DNA from 3 places in the Comamonas sp. NyZ500 genome. Region 3 is predicted to be linked to each of the others. Evidence: riboswitches for the same ligand, from Rfam matches in the RefSeq annotation. Region 3 holds a riboswitch; each other region holds the start of a gene.
What was found. Region 3 has a riboswitch for glycine ahead of JAO85_RS22510 (trimeric intracellular cation channel family protein). Riboswitches for the same ligand answer to the same signal wherever they lie in the genome.
Positions count from the first base shown of each region.

Region 1: it holds a riboswitch for glycine, as region 3 does, so the genes downstream of both, gcvT (glycine cleavage system aminomethyltransferase GcvT) here and JAO85_RS22510 (trimeric intracellular cation channel family protein) in region 3, are expected to answer to the same signal.
Region 2: it holds a riboswitch for glycine, as region 3 does, so the genes downstream of both, JAO85_RS04240 (D-amino acid dehydrogenase) here and JAO85_RS22510 (trimeric intracellular cation channel family protein) in region 3, are expected to answer to the same signal.

Region 1 is NZ_JAEIJE010000001.1:580,822-585,581, forward strand. Features, by position in the region: gene JAO85_RS02570 (MolR family transcriptional regulator) at 13-561, opposite strand; gene gcvH (glycine cleavage system protein GcvH) at 609-983, opposite strand; gene gcvT (glycine cleavage system aminomethyltransferase GcvT) at 1,106-2,242, opposite strand; glycine riboswitch at 2,307-2,432, opposite strand; glycine riboswitch at 2,452-2,562, opposite strand; gene JAO85_RS02585 (energy transducer TonB) at 2,651-3,241, opposite strand; gene JAO85_RS02590 (MBL fold metallo-hydrolase) at 3,255-4,337, opposite strand; gene JAO85_RS02595 (hypothetical protein) at 4,488-4,760, shown strand, end outside.
Region 2 is NZ_JAEIJE010000002.1:145,035-149,794, reverse strand. Features, by position in the region: gene dinB (DNA polymerase IV) at 1-408, opposite strand, end outside; gene JAO85_RS04245 (amino acid permease) at 608-2,128, opposite strand; glycine riboswitch at 2,672-2,771, shown strand; gene JAO85_RS04240 (D-amino acid dehydrogenase) at 2,943-4,211, shown strand; gene JAO85_RS04235 (amino acid permease) at 4,312-4,760, shown strand, end outside.
Region 3 is NZ_JAEIJE010000023.1:11,985-16,744, reverse strand. Features, by position in the region: gene JAO85_RS22520 (hypothetical protein) at 31-735, opposite strand; gene JAO85_RS25830 (hypothetical protein) at 997-1,119, opposite strand; glycine riboswitch at 1,880-1,972, shown strand; glycine riboswitch at 1,986-2,105, shown strand; gene JAO85_RS22510 (trimeric intracellular cation channel family protein) at 2,158-2,823, shown strand; gene mnmC (FAD-dependent 5-carboxymethylaminomethyl-2-thiouridine(34) oxidoreductase MnmC) at 2,985-4,760, shown strand, end outside.

The DNA.
Region 1 (4,760 bases), on a different contig from region 3:
GCGGCCGGTGCTTCAAGCAGCGCTGGCTTGTTCCAGCGCGGTGTTCATCAGAGCCAGGCGTTCGCTTTCCTGGTCGGCATATTCCCAATCGGGATATTTGCTGCGTGCCACGGTGTTCAGCCATTGCTGGCAGGCCAGGGCAAGCAGGGCTTGCTGTTGCAGATCGGCATCGATGCTGCCTGTGATCTTGAGCTGACCAAAGGCGGTGGCCACGTGGGCGCGACAGACCGAGCGCAGATAGATCTGGTTCATGTCATCGCTGGCCAGCCACTGGGCCTTGGCCGCATCGTCATGAGTCAGCATGCCCTCGGGCACGGGCAGATCCCAGTCGCTCAGTTGCTGCTGCAAAAAGCGCAGGGCCTTGGCGTTGCCGCCTGTTTGCTCCTGGTACCACTCTTGAAGAGCGGCCAGTGTGTCGCTGCCATCATCGCTGCCGAAGGGGCTGAAGTCGTCACCGCCGTCGTAATAGAAGTCCTGGGCTGCGATGCGCGCAAAGGTCGGGTGGCTGGTCTCGCGGGCGAGACCGACGTCCGGATCGTCGAAATACAGAATGGTGCTCATGGCTGCATGCAAAAACGGCCTTCGCAATGCGAGGGCCGTTGATACGCTTAGTTGTCCTTGGCGAAGTCGTTGTAGGCAGTCTCTTCCATCAGGCCTTCGAGCTCGCCCACATTGCTCATCTTGACCTTGAAGAACCAGCCAGCGGCCAGGGGGGCGCTGTTGGCGAGCGACGGGTCGTCGCGCAGGGCTTCGTTGACTTCGACGATCTCGCCGGTCACGGGCATGTAGACATCGGCAGCGGCCTTGACGGACTCGACCACGCCAGCCACATCGCCGGCCTTGAAGGTGGAGCCCACGGCAGGCAGGTCCACAAACACCACATCGCCCAGTGCATCCTGTGCGTGTACGGTGATGCCGACGATGGCGGCATTGGTGTCAGCGGCGTTGATCCATTCGTGTTCTTTGGAATACTTGATGCTCATGGAAGGCTCCAGATGGGGGATTCAGGGGAATCGGGTGTTGTTTGAGAAAGGTCCAGCTCGCACTTTAGCGGTGTTCTGGCCGCTGTTTGGCAAACTGGCCCGTCTCATGCGCGGCGGCAGACCTAGCCGCGGTAGTAGCGGGTGGGAACGAAGGGCGTGGCGACCACTTTCATGGGCACGGGCTTGCCGCGCACCATGGCGAAGATTTCCGTATCGATGGCGGCATAGTCGGGCTCGACATAGGCCAGCGCCACAGGCTGGTTGAGCGTGGGGCTGAGCAGGCCGCTGGTGATGTGGCCGATATGCTGTCCATCCATGTTTTCCAGCACGGCGGGCTCGCGCACGGGAATGCGTTCCAGCGCGATCAGGCCCACGCGCTTGCGGCGCAGCGACTGAGGGTTCTGCAATTGCTCCAGCACGATGGCCGCACCGGGAAAACCGCCCTCGCGCTCGCCGCCGGTGCGGCGAACCTTCTGCATGGCCCAGTTCAGCGCGGCTTCGACCGGCGTGGTGCTGGTGTCGATGTCGTTGCCGTACAGGCAAAGTCCGGCTTCTAGGCGCAGCGAGTTGCGCGCGCCCAGACCGATGGGGGCCACCTCGGGCTGTGCCAGCAGCGCTTCGGCAAAGGCTTCGGCAGCTTCGCCGGGCAGGGAGATTTCAAAGCCGTCCTCGCCCGTATAGCCGCTGCGCGTGATGTAGAGCGCATGGCCTTGCCAGTCGAAGTGGTTGCCGGTCATGAAGACCAGTTGTGTCACACCGGGAATCAGGCGCGAGAGGGCTGTGGCAGCTTGCGGACCTTGCAGGGCCAGCAGGGCGCGATCGGGCAATGGGACGACCTCGCAGCGGCTGGCGATGCGGCTCTGGATATGAGCGATATCGGCCTCTTTGCAGGCGCCGTTGACGATGAGGAACAGATCTTCGCCGCGGTTGACGAACATCAGGTCGTCGAGAATTCCGCCTTGTTCATCGAGCAGCAGGCCGTAGCGCTGCTTGTGCAGGCCCAGGTCCATGACATCGACGGGCATCAGCGATTCGAGCGCGGCGGCGGCATCGGGGCCGCGCAACAGCAACTGGCCCATGTGCGAGACATCGAACAGGCCGGCAGCCTTGCGCGTGTGCAGATGCTCGGCCATCAGGCCTTGAGGGTATTGCACGGGCATGGCGTAGCCGGCAAACGGCACCATGCGGGCACCCAGTTTCTGGTGCAGTGCAAACAGCGGTGTGGAACGCAGATCGGAAGAGGTGTCAGCAGCAGTCACAGGCAAGCGCTCCGGTGGTCAAACCAAAATGAGTGGCCATGCATGGCTGGGCCATGCGTGGCGGGCTTGCCCTGCTGTCCGCTTTACCTGAGAGATTCACTGCACGCATTGCATCGGGCAGTTTGCTCCTTCGGTGGATGCCGGCGCACATACGAAATGACGGCCTGCATCTCTCTCCAGCAAGGGACGCTGCAGGTTTGCACACCTTGCAGCGCTTGTCAGTCCTTTTGCCTGAGCGTTTTGACACCGGGTTGGGGGTCTGCGCCTTCGGCGGTGCGAGGCAGCTTCAAGCTGCAGGCACTCTCTCCTGACCTTGGCGATTCTAGCGGTGGGCAAGGGGCTTGCACCACCGAATCGGATGGATTCTGGGGTTTTCGAGCACAGATCGCTGGAATTGAGCTTGCGGTCTCACTGCGGTTCTGTGTTCATGGCGGGCGTTCGAGGAACATCGATCTCCTGGCGCGGAAACACCAGTTGGTAGGGCTGCTCGAAGCAGGACGTCACGGGCTGGCCCTGGCGCATGCCGGGCTTGAACTTCCAGCGTTCGAGCGAGCGCATGATGGACTTCACGATGCGGGGATCGGTATCGGCGGGCTGGTAGGCCACACGGCCGAGTTCGCCCTGGACCGTGACTTCCAGGCGGAAGACCACCGTGGTCTCCAGCCCGTTCGGAAACCAGTGGGCGCTGATGAAAGGCGTGGTATGGCGGCGTGGCTGCGGTTGCCGATCGAGCTGGGCGGGGGGTGTGCAGTCTGCCTTGATCCAGGCAGGCCATTCCATGCTCTGTGGCCGCCTGTGCTGCGTGTCCAGTGGCGGAGCCGGCGTCGGCTCCGGCTGCCCGGAAACTGTGCTCGAGATGCCGGCAGTCGGCGGTTGCTTGGGCTGGCTGCCATCGAAGAGGTGGGAGCAGGCTCCGAGCAGCAAGGCGGTCAGAGACGCGGCGCAGGCGGCGGCAAGGTGTGAGGTGCGCGAAATGTCCATGAGGACATTGTCGGCCATGCGGGTTGCACCTTCAGGGTTGCGCGGGGCGCAGATCCAGTCCCTTGCTGTCGGCCTCGGCGCAGGCGCGCCACCAGGGCGATCCGGCATGGGGGGTATCCAGGTCCAGGCGCTCGCCCATCATGGGTGTGGCGATCTCTATGCCGTGCTGCCTGCCCAGATTCAGGATCTGCTCAAAGGGGTCCCACCAGGCATGCATGGCGAGGTTGAAAGTGCCGTTGTGTATGGGCAGCAGCCATTGGCCGCCGAGATCCCGGTGTGCCTGCACGGTCTGCGCCGGATGCATATGGACATAGGGCCAGTGGGCGTCGTAGGCGCCGGTCTCCATCAACGTGACATCGAAGGGGCCGAAGTGCCTGCCGATTTCGGCAAAACCGTCGAAGTAGCCGCCATCGCCGCTGAAGAAGACGCGCAGCGGCCTGTCGGCCTGGCGATCTTCTATGGTCCAGGACGCCCAGAGCGTGCGGTTGCCGTCGCGCAGGCTGCGTCCCGAGAAATGCTGGGCCGGCGTGGCCGTGAAGCGCAGGCCGTCGACCTCGCTGCCCTGCCACCAGTCGTGCTGCACGATCTTGTCGGCCGGCACGCCCCAGGCCACCAGTCTGTCTCCCACTCCCAAGGGGCAGAGAAAAACTCCCACCTTGGGCGCGAGCACGCGAATGGTGGCGCGGTCCAGATGGTCGTAGTGGTCATGCGAGAGCAGCACGCCGCGCAAGGCAGGCAACTCGTCCAGGGCAATCGGCGGGGCATGAAAGCGCTTGGGGCCGGCAAACGATAGCGGCGAGGCGCGCTCGGAAAACACGGGGTCCGTCAACCACCAGCCGCCGCGCAGCTTCATCAGCAAGGTCGAATGGCCCAGGCGATACAGGCTGCGTTCGGGCGCGAGGTTCAGCTCGGTCGTGCTCAGCGGCAAAATGGGCAGCGCCTTGCCCGGCTGGGAATCGGTCGGCTTGTTGAAGAAGAACTTCCATAGCGTCCCGGCATCTGGCTTGGGGCTGTTGACCGGACGCGGATGCGTGTTGCGAAAACGCCCGCCCGAATACTGAGGCGAGTCCTCGTAGTCGGTGATGGAGGTGGAGAGACTTGGTTTGCGAAACAAGATCAGGCGCCTTATTGAGACATTGGCCGCAGTTTGGGACGGTTTGCAGCGCTGCAAGAGCCGGCTTGCAAGAGGCCGTAACACAGGCACGGCCATTCAGCTGCTTTCTCGGGGCGGATGCGACACTCGCTGTCTGAGGAGCAAATGCACATGAATCCCATGGTTCACAATTTGGAGAGCATGCTGGCGGCCGGCAAGGATGGTGCGCTGCTGCGCTATACCCTGGGCAAGGCCTATGCCGACGACGAGCAGATGGCCGTGGCGCGCGAGCATCTGCGTAAGGCCACGGCACTGGATGCCGAATACTCCGTCGCCTGGAAGCAATTGGGCAAGGTGGAGCTGGCGCTGGGCGATGCACAGGCCGCGCGCGCCGCCTGGCAGCAAGGGCTGAGCTGCGCCCAGACCAAGGGCGATGCCCAGGTC
Region 2 (4,760 bases), on a different contig from region 3:
GCCGGGCACGTCGGTGAAGTCGATGTAGACCTCGTCCACGCCGCGGTTCTCCATCAGCGGAGCAATCGACACGATGATCTCTTTGAAGGCCCGGGAAAAGCGTCTGTACTCGGCAAAGTCCACGGGCAGAAGAATCGCCTGCGGGCACAGCCTGGCGGCCTTCATCATGCCCATGGCCGAGCCCACACCGAACTGCCGTGCCGGATAGGTAGCCGTGGTGATCACGCCGCGCCCCGTGTAATCGCGCAGCAGCGGAAAGTCCGCCACCGGGATCTCGGACAGCGGCCGCCCCGCATGGCGCGCCAGCAGCTCTTCGTCAAAGCTGCGCCGCCCGCCACCGATTACCACCGGCAGCCCCTTGAGCTGCGGGTAGCGCAGCAGCTCCACGGAGGCGTAGAACGCATCCATGTCCAGATGCGCGATGCGCCTGGGCCTGGAATCGGGGCTGGTGGGAAGATCGCTCACAGCACCGATTTTGCCTGGGCTGGCAAGAGACGGCAGCCATGCGCCAAACAGGCACACAGACACAGGGAAACGGCAAGCAGCGCCAGCCCCCGGACCTGCTGCCATCCCCTTCCGAACAGAGAAGGGGAAGGCTCAAACAGCCTCAGGACGAAACCTTGCCCTGCTTGATGTCTTCGAGCTCGTCAAAACGCATATCGGCATAGCTGACCCAGGTCTTGCGCTTGACCAGCCAGTAACCCAGCCAGAACAGCAGGAACAGCGGAATGCCCAGATAGGTCGACACCACGCCGCCCCAATCGATGCGATCTTCCAGGAAGGCCTGATAGTTCTGGCCCAGCGTCACTACCAGACACAGCACAAAGGCAAAGATGGGACCGAAGGGGAAGGCGCCGGCCTTGTAGGGCAGCAGGCCCACATCATGACCATGCATGACATAGCCGCGACGGAAGCGGTAGTGGCTGACGGCAATGCCCAGCCAGACGATGAACTCCGTCATGCCGGCCAGGTTCAGCAGCCAGATATAGACGGCCTGCGGGCTGTAGAGCGAGGAAAACAGGCACAGGCTGGCGACCAGCGTGCTGCCGATCAAGGCCACCAGCGGCACGCCGTTCTGGGTCAGCCGGGAGAAGATGCGCGGCGCATTGCCCTCGGTTGCCATGTTGTAGAGCATGCGCGTGGCCGCATACATGCCCGAGTTGCCGGCCGACAGCACTGAGGTCAGGATCACCGCATTCATCACCGTGGCCGCCGACAGCAGGCCCGCGTGCTGGAACACCAGCGTGAACGGGCTCACGGCGATATCGGCCACATCGGTGCGCAGCAGCTGCGGATCGGTATAGGGAATCAGAAAGCCGATGACGACAATGGCCAGCACATAGAACAGCAGAATGCGCCAGAACACTTGGCGAATCGCGCGCGGCACGTTCTCGCGCGGATTCTCGGATTCGCCCGCCGCCACGCCCACCAGCTCCGTGCCCTGGAAGGAATAGGCCACGATCATGGCCACGCCCACAAAGGTCGCGAAATTGCCGACGAATGGCGCATCGCCCGTGGTCCAGTTCTCGAAGCCGGGTACATGGCCGTTGCTGATGATGCCGAACAGAATCAGCACGCCGGTGATCAGAAAGGCCACCACGGCCAGCACCTTGATCAGCGCGAACCAGTACTCGGCCTCGGCAAAGCCGCGCGCGGAAAACGCGTTCAGCCCCACCATCAGCAGCAGGAACAGGCCGCTCCAGACGATGCCGGGCACATCGGGAAACCAGTAGGCCATGACCAGTTGCGAGGCCACCAGGTCCACCGCCACCACCACGGCCCAGCTGAACCAGAAGTTCCAGCCCAGCGCAAAGCCGAAGCCTCGATCCACATAGCGCGAGGCATAGGTAGAGAAAGAGCCGGCCACAGGCATGAAGGCAGCCAGCTCGCCCAGGCTGGTCATGATGTAGTACACCATGATGCCGATGAGCAGATAGGTGAGCACGGCACCACCAGGGCCGATTTGGACGATGGCCGAGCCGGAGGCCACGAACAGGCCCGTTCCGATGGCGCCGCCAATGGCAATCATGCTCAGGTGGCGCTGCTTGAGCACCCGGTGCAAGCGGGGCTGGTTATCGTCACCATCACCAGTCGGCGCGAGCTGCTGGCTTGAGTTGGGTTGGGACATAAATGTCTTGTTGTAATGGTTTGCGCCCATCCGGACAAAACACCCAACCATCCCGCAGGCGCTGCGACAGGCAACGCAAAAAGGCGACCATGACGGTCGCGGGCAACAAGGACAAAGGAACGAAGCCATGACAGCAGAACGCCATGGCGGATAGGCCAGTTGCATCCTGAATCGGCAGCCACCCCAGTCGGGTGCTTCAATGGCAAAGCGGTGATATCGCCGGGCCCATTGACAGGCAAAGACGATATTTTGCCCAAATCCACCGCCGACCATGACCCGCCATGCCAATGCAGGGGCTGACTCTGGGGCTGCTCGGCGGCACTTGACAGCGTCTATCGCTATGAATTTAGAAGCGCACTGCGCTTTAATAAATTCATTTTCATAGATAAATAATCAATATTCCCTTGAGGGATAAGCGGCAGGCGCTATCAAATAGCATGGACCCGACATGAGCAGCCATGGCTGGGCCCTGGCGCAGAAGTCTAGAAAACCCGTATATCCAGGCGCCGCCGTTCTTCCTACATTTGCCCACAGGCTCTCAGCCCGGTGATGCCGAGAGAGACTGCAGCGCAAACTTGGCGCATGCAGCGCCGAAGGAGCAACCGCCCCGGAAACTCTCAGGCCAAAGGATCGGCATCGCTTTCACACACTCTGAAGAATGTCCGGACGTCATCGTCCGCCGGGCATACCGAAGGAGCAAGCGAGCAGCGCCGCAAGGCCCTGCCTCGTGAATCTCTCAGGTCCAGAACAGAGGGGGCGTTCGCTGCGCATGTTGCGCACGGGCTCCACCCTTGACGTTTCTGGAATCTGAATCATGAAGACAATCGCCGTCATCGGCGGTGGCATCACGGGCGTGACCACCGCCTACGCCCTCGCACGCCGCGGATTTTCCGTCACCCTGTTCGAGAAGCAGCGCTATGCCGCCATGGAAACCTCGTTCGCCAATGGCGGCCAGCTCTCGGCCTCGAACGCCGAGGTCTGGACCCATTGGTCCACCATCGTCAAGGGCCTCAAGTGGATGCTCAAGAGCGATGCTCCGCTGCTGCTCAACCCCAGGCCCAGCTGGCACAAGATTTCCTGGTTCTGCCAGTTTCTCGCTGCCATCCCCCATTACGAGAAAAACACCGTGGAGACCGCCTGGCTGGCGATTGCGGCACGCGAGCACCTGTTTGACTGGGCGGCCAGCGAAGGCATTGACTTCGATCTGAAGCAAAAAGGCATCTTGCATATCTACCGCGACCGAGCAGGCTTTGAGCATGCGGGCAAGGTTTCCCGGTTGCTGGCCAAAGGCGGTCTGGAGCGCCGCGCCGTGACACCGCAGGAGATGCGCTCCATAGAGCCGACCCTGTCCGGAACCTTCTATGGCGGCTACTTCACCGAGAGCGACTCCACGGGCGACATCCACAAGTTCACCAGCGGCCTTGCCGCCGCCTGCGAGCGACTGGGCGTGCAATGCCGCTACGGCCAGGAAATCGTGTCGGTGAACAGCAATGGCAAGCAGGCCAGCGTGACCGTGCGCCAGGGCCTGGAAACCGAGACCTCGACTTTCGACGCCATGGTGGTCTGCGCAGGCACGGCCAGCCGCGCCCTGGCCGCCCAGCTCGGCGACAGCGTCAACATCTACCCGGTCAAGGGCTATTCCATCACGGTCAATCTGCCGGACGAAGCCAGCCGCGCCGCAGCCCCCGTGGTGAGTCTGCTGGACGACGAGACCAAGCTGGTCACCAGCCGCCTCGGCGACGATCGCTTCCGAGTTGCCGGTACGGCGGAGTTCAACGGCTTCAACAAGGACATCCGCGCCGACCGCATCCGCCCGCTCATCGAATGGGTTCAGCAGTGCTTCCCCGGTGTCAGCACGCGCAGCGTCGTTCCCTGGGCGGGCCTGCGCCCCATGATGCCGGACATGCTGCCGCGCGTGGGCCCTGGCAACAAGCCCTGCGTGTTCTACAACACCGGCCACGGCCATCTGGGCTGGACCTTGTCGGCCGTCACCGCCGACATGGTCGGCGACCTCGTGCTGCAGTCCATGGGCAGCGCCAGCAGACAGCCCCGACCGGCCACGCTAAGCACCGCCAGCGCCTGACCACGACCTGAAAACCTCATCAACAAGCCAGACACGGCAGCCGCAGCGCCCCGTGAGGGGCAGCTGTTGCCGTGTGAATGGCAAAACGGAGACATACAACATGAGTCGAAATCATCCAAGCGCAGCCGGGGAGTCGCTGCAGCAGACAGGGGAGCTGGAGCGCGGCCTCAAGGACCGGCACATCCAGCTGATCGCCCTGGGCGGTGCCATTGGCGTGGGCCTGTTCCTGGGCTCGGCCAAGGCAATCCACAAGGCCGGGCCGCTGCTGCTGGTCAGCTACGCCATCGCGGGGCTGGCCATCTTCTTCATCATGCGGGCACTGGGCGAGTTGCTGGTGCACCGCCCGGTGGCCGGCTCTTTTGCTACCTATGCCGAAACCTATGTCAGCCCCTGGGCCGGATTCGTCACCGGCTGGACCTACTGGTTCACCTGGGTGGTGACGGGCATGGCCGAGCTCACGGCCATAGGCATCTACACCCACTACTGGTTTCCGGCCATTCCGCAATGGGTTCCGGCGCTCGCCACCCTGGCCGTGCTGCTGGGCGTGAA
Region 3 (4,760 bases):
GCAGCGAAGACACTACCCCGTTCAAGTACTTCACCGTGTCTTCAGCAAAGGCATCAATGCAGAGGTAATTGCTTGCGCCTGCTCCGAGGTCAGTGGGTCGTACGAGACAACAATATAGGCGCCCTCCTCAAGTACATCCGCACGGGCGACGTGGTCGCTGAGTATGCCCACCACCTGCTCTGGCGTAAGTCCGAAGTAGTTGCTGCACTGTTCTCTGGCCCAGTAGTTCACTTGCCTGATGTGAAGGCACTCTTGTCTACGTGGACCGGATTGAGCCCGGACTTGCATACGCTCTTCATCACTTGATCTCCAGAATTCGTCTTCCTCTTCAGCCAGCACATCCATGTCCTCCACCGCAGCGAAGAACGCACCAAAGCTGCGTATGTAGAGGGGGATCACCTGATCGAAAACATACTTCAGGTCGGCTCCATTTTTCGCGGAATTGAATTCGACAGTCATGTAGTCTTCAAGGCATGGAAGCGCCTCTGAATTTCGCCGATACCTCCGGCTTAAAAGTCCAATTTCAAGGCCACTGACCTCCTCGTGAAGTCGATAGCTCACTTCATGGATAGGCCAATCGGGCCGGTCTTCAAATGTGATGACATCCACATTCGCCAGCCCCCAAGGTGCAGGAAGCAAAGACAAACTCTGGCATAGCTTTGCGTAGATTTCAGCAGGACTTTCGTCAAAATCGAATACTCTGCAAACCCTGACAACGTTGGACGTATTTTTCATTTTCTCCGCTGCCGGACATTCATTCCGCTCGGACAGACCGAGTGGACTCCGAAATTCAATCTACGCTTTTCTGCCGCGCTTTTTTGCTCTGGCATCTGCAGGCAAGTACCGCTCGGCATACACACCATTTGGGTTCAGCACGGTCGCGGAACGATTCATGCGATGCCTTCTCCGAATTCGGATCGCTGAATCGGAAGGGGCGGAACGAAAACCTGCACTCTCAGGACGCCTCGAATGAGCCAATGCACGTTCCAGCCCAGATTACCACTGGGGGGCGTTGTTGCACAAATTGCCGGCTAAGGTGAGGTCCTGCGGCGCGGCGAGGATGCGCGTGGTGACGAAGCCGCGAACGACGACTGCGTTCTGCACGCGCGCCATGACCATGTTGATGCCGCCGGTGCCGAGGCAGCGCCCCGTGGCGGGGTCATTGCCGGGGTCGGCCGCTCCGCTTTCAGGGACCAGAAGAATCTGTAGGCGTCTTCGCCATCAAGCCAGATGCGTTCAATCGGGAAGCATGGCGTTTCTTCCGGTGGAAGCCGGTCCGGCGGCGGAGCCTGCGCCGGCTGCAACCGCACATCGGTCGCTGTCTCCTGCTTCTCGCGCAGTATCCGCTCACGCTCTTGCTGGCGCAGCAGCTCCTGCGCGGCGTTCTCCTGTTCGGCACTGTTTTTCGTTTGTGCGGACGCCGGCACCATCAGCGCCAGCAGGCCGAACAAGGCCCAACGCGCCTGTCGAAGCCAATCTCCCATCCCATCTCCTTTTGCAAGCGTGTGGAGACACGCTGCGGCCCTGCACGAACGCCGGGGTTCGCCGTGACCGTTTGATCTGAAGTGGATAAGGATAGGAACGGACTCGATCGAACGGCATAAGAAGATTCTTAAAAATGGCCGTGGGGATGCGCCGGTCAGCACAGTGCTGGCCAAACGAAGCGCAATGGTCTTCGTTCTGACGAGCTTTGCGCTTTTTGGCCTTTGATGTCGTGCGTATGAGTTTTTCACGGCGGGCGGCTTCACAGACGAAGACGCGGGCTTGTGCGAGCCATGGCGGGTTCAGACCGGCCTTCCGCTCCCCCAGCCGGCAGCCGCAGAACCACACCAATACAGGTATTAACCCGAATAGAGTCGCTGAAACTGGCTAAAATCGCGCCCATCCCGCGGGAGAGCGGAGCCTTTCAAGGGTTCCCGCCGAAGGCGCAAACTCCCATAATCGCTCAGGCAATAAGTACCGCAGGTGGGTCTGACAGGACCCGGATATCGCCAACTGGAGAGCAGCCCGCAACCACAAGTCTGCAGGGCTCACCGAAGGGGCAAGCATGTCCACCGCGAAGGTGCTCATGCGCAACTCTCAGGTAAAAGGACAGCGGGAGAGGCAAGCCGGACACTCCCGCCGATGTGAGTGGCTGGTCTATTTTCAAGTGCCTTCATGCTTCCTTCCGTCTCTTTGCTGGACTCGTTCCAGGCCTCCAACTTCACCGTCATGCTGGTCATCTATCTGGTGGCCATTACCGCCGAAGCCATGTCCGGCGCACTCGCCGCAGGCAGGCGCAATATGGATATCTTCGGCGTCGTCGTCATCGCCTTTGTCACAGCCCTGGGAGGCGGCACCATCCGCGACATGGTGCTGGGCCACTACCCCATCGGCTGGACCCAGCACCCTGAATATGTGTATCTGGTCATCAGCTTCGGTCTGCTGACCACCGTGATTGCACGCCATATGCACAGGCTCAAGCAGGTGTTTCTGCTGCTGGACGCCATGGGCCTGATCGCCTTTTCGCTGATCGGCTGCAATACCGCGCTGGAGTTGGGCTACCCCACCATCGTCATCATCATGGCCGGCATGATTACCGGCATCAGCGGCGGCATCTTGCGCGATGTGCTCTGCAACCAGGTCCCCGTGGTGTTCCGCCGCGAGCTGTATGCCAGCGTGTCGCTGTCGGTATGCCTGATGTTCCTGGGCCTGCGCTATCTGGATGTCAGCCCCAATATCAGCACCATCGTGTGTTTTGCCGGCGGCCTGGCCTTCCGTCTGGCCGCCATTCGTTTCAAATGGCGTCTGCCGGTTTTTTCGTACCAGCAGCGCTGGGAGTGATCGAGACTCCCCTGTGGCGCTGCGCGCCTCCCCCTCTCTTGCTAAGCAGGAGGGGGACGCAGCCATCGCTGCGGGGCGGCCCTTGCTTGGCTGCTCTGAACTAGACTGCGCCATGCATTACCCATGTAGTTTCACTTTCCATGTCTGAACCGATCACATGGATGCCGGATGGCACCCCCTATAGTTCCAGATTCGGCGATCGCTATCACAGCGAGTTCGGCGGCCTCGACCAGGCCCGCCAGGTTTTTCTCGGTGGCTGCGATCTGCCAGTTGCCTGGGCCGATGCAGCGCAGTGGCGCATTCTGGAAACCGGCTTTGGCTTCGGCCTGAATTTCCTGGTCACCTGGGCGGCATGGAAGGCCGATCCCAGACGCCCGCGCATTCTGCATTTTGTCTCGGTGGAGGCCTACCCTGTCTCGCGCGAGGATCTGCTCGCGTTTTTGCCGGCCGATGAGGTACTGCGCGCGCTTGGCGAACAACTGGCCGAGCAATGGTGGGGACTGCTGCCCGGCGTGCATCGCCTTTCCTTTGATGACGGCCAGGTGCTGCTGACGCTCTATATAGGCGATGCCAGGACCATGCTGCGCAAACAGCAGATGACGGCGGACAGCGTATATCTGGATGGCTTCTCTCCCCAGCTCAACCCCGAGATGTGGGATGAAGATGCCATGAAGAACATTGCCCGCCATTGCCGCCGGGGCACGCAGCTTGCCACCTGGTGCGTGGCCGGCCATGTGCGCCTGGCGCTCAAGGCTCAGGGTTTTGAAGTCAAGAAGCGCGCTGGCGTGCCGCCCAAGCGCCATAACCTGCATGCAGCCTACAACCCGGCCTGGGAGCCACGCCATCGCCCTGACGGCCTGCCTGCACCCATGGGCCAGGCCGGCCGCTGCCTGGTGCTGGGTGCAGGCCTGGCTGGTGCCGCCGCTGCCGCCAGCCTGGCAAGACGCGGCTGGGAAGTGACGGTGCTGGATGCTGCGGCCGAGCCTGCGGCAGGAGCATCAGGCCTGCCAGCCGGCTTGTTTTGCCCGCATATTTCGCCCGATGACAGTGTTCTATCGCGCCTGTCCAGAAGCGGCGTACGCACAACGCTACAAAATCTGCAGCAACTGAGCCAAGCGCAAAAGTTGCATCCAGCCCAGGACTGGGCCCATGGCGGCGTGCTGGAGCATGACCTGAACGAGCCCTCCCATCTGCCCAGGTCATGGCTGCAACCCGGCAGCGAGACCAGCCCCTGGGGCCTGCACTGGAGTGCGCCTGCGCAGCTGGCTCAGCTGGCTGCGGCAAAGCTGCCTGCAGACAGCCACGCTGTCTGGCATGAGCAGGCTGGCTGGGTACGCCCCGCACAACTGGTGCGCGCGCTGCTGCAAGCCCCCGGGATTCATTGGCAGGGCCATGCCCGAGCTTCACGGCTGATGCGCGATGAAGTGCGCAACATCTGGCAGGTGCTGGATGCGCAGAGCCAGACCCTGGCCGAAGCCCCCATGCTGGTGCTGGCCCTGGGCCCGGACACCAAGCCCTTGTTGCAGGCCAGCGGCCTGGCAGCAGGAGAATGGGAGCTGCAAGCCATACGCGGCCAGGTCAGCGTGGCCGAGCATGATGCAGGGACGCTTGCGGCCATGCCGCCCTTCCCTGTCAACGGTCATGGCAATCTGGTGCCGGACTTCCCTTCGGCCGACCGGGCCGGCGCGCACCAGTGGATCATGGGATCGACCTTCGAGCGCGATGTGACCGAGCTGCCGCCCACGGCTGCCGACCAGCAGGCCGCCCATGCCAGCAATGGCGAAAAGCTGGGCGCTTTGCTGCCCGGCTGCAGGCAGGCGCTGGGCTCCTTCTTCGATGCGAACCAGCGGCCCGCCACCTGGGCGCGCCTGCGTTGCGCGGCCTATGACCGTCTGCCGCTGGCAGGCCCCGCCGGGCAGTCGGCCACCGATCTACCG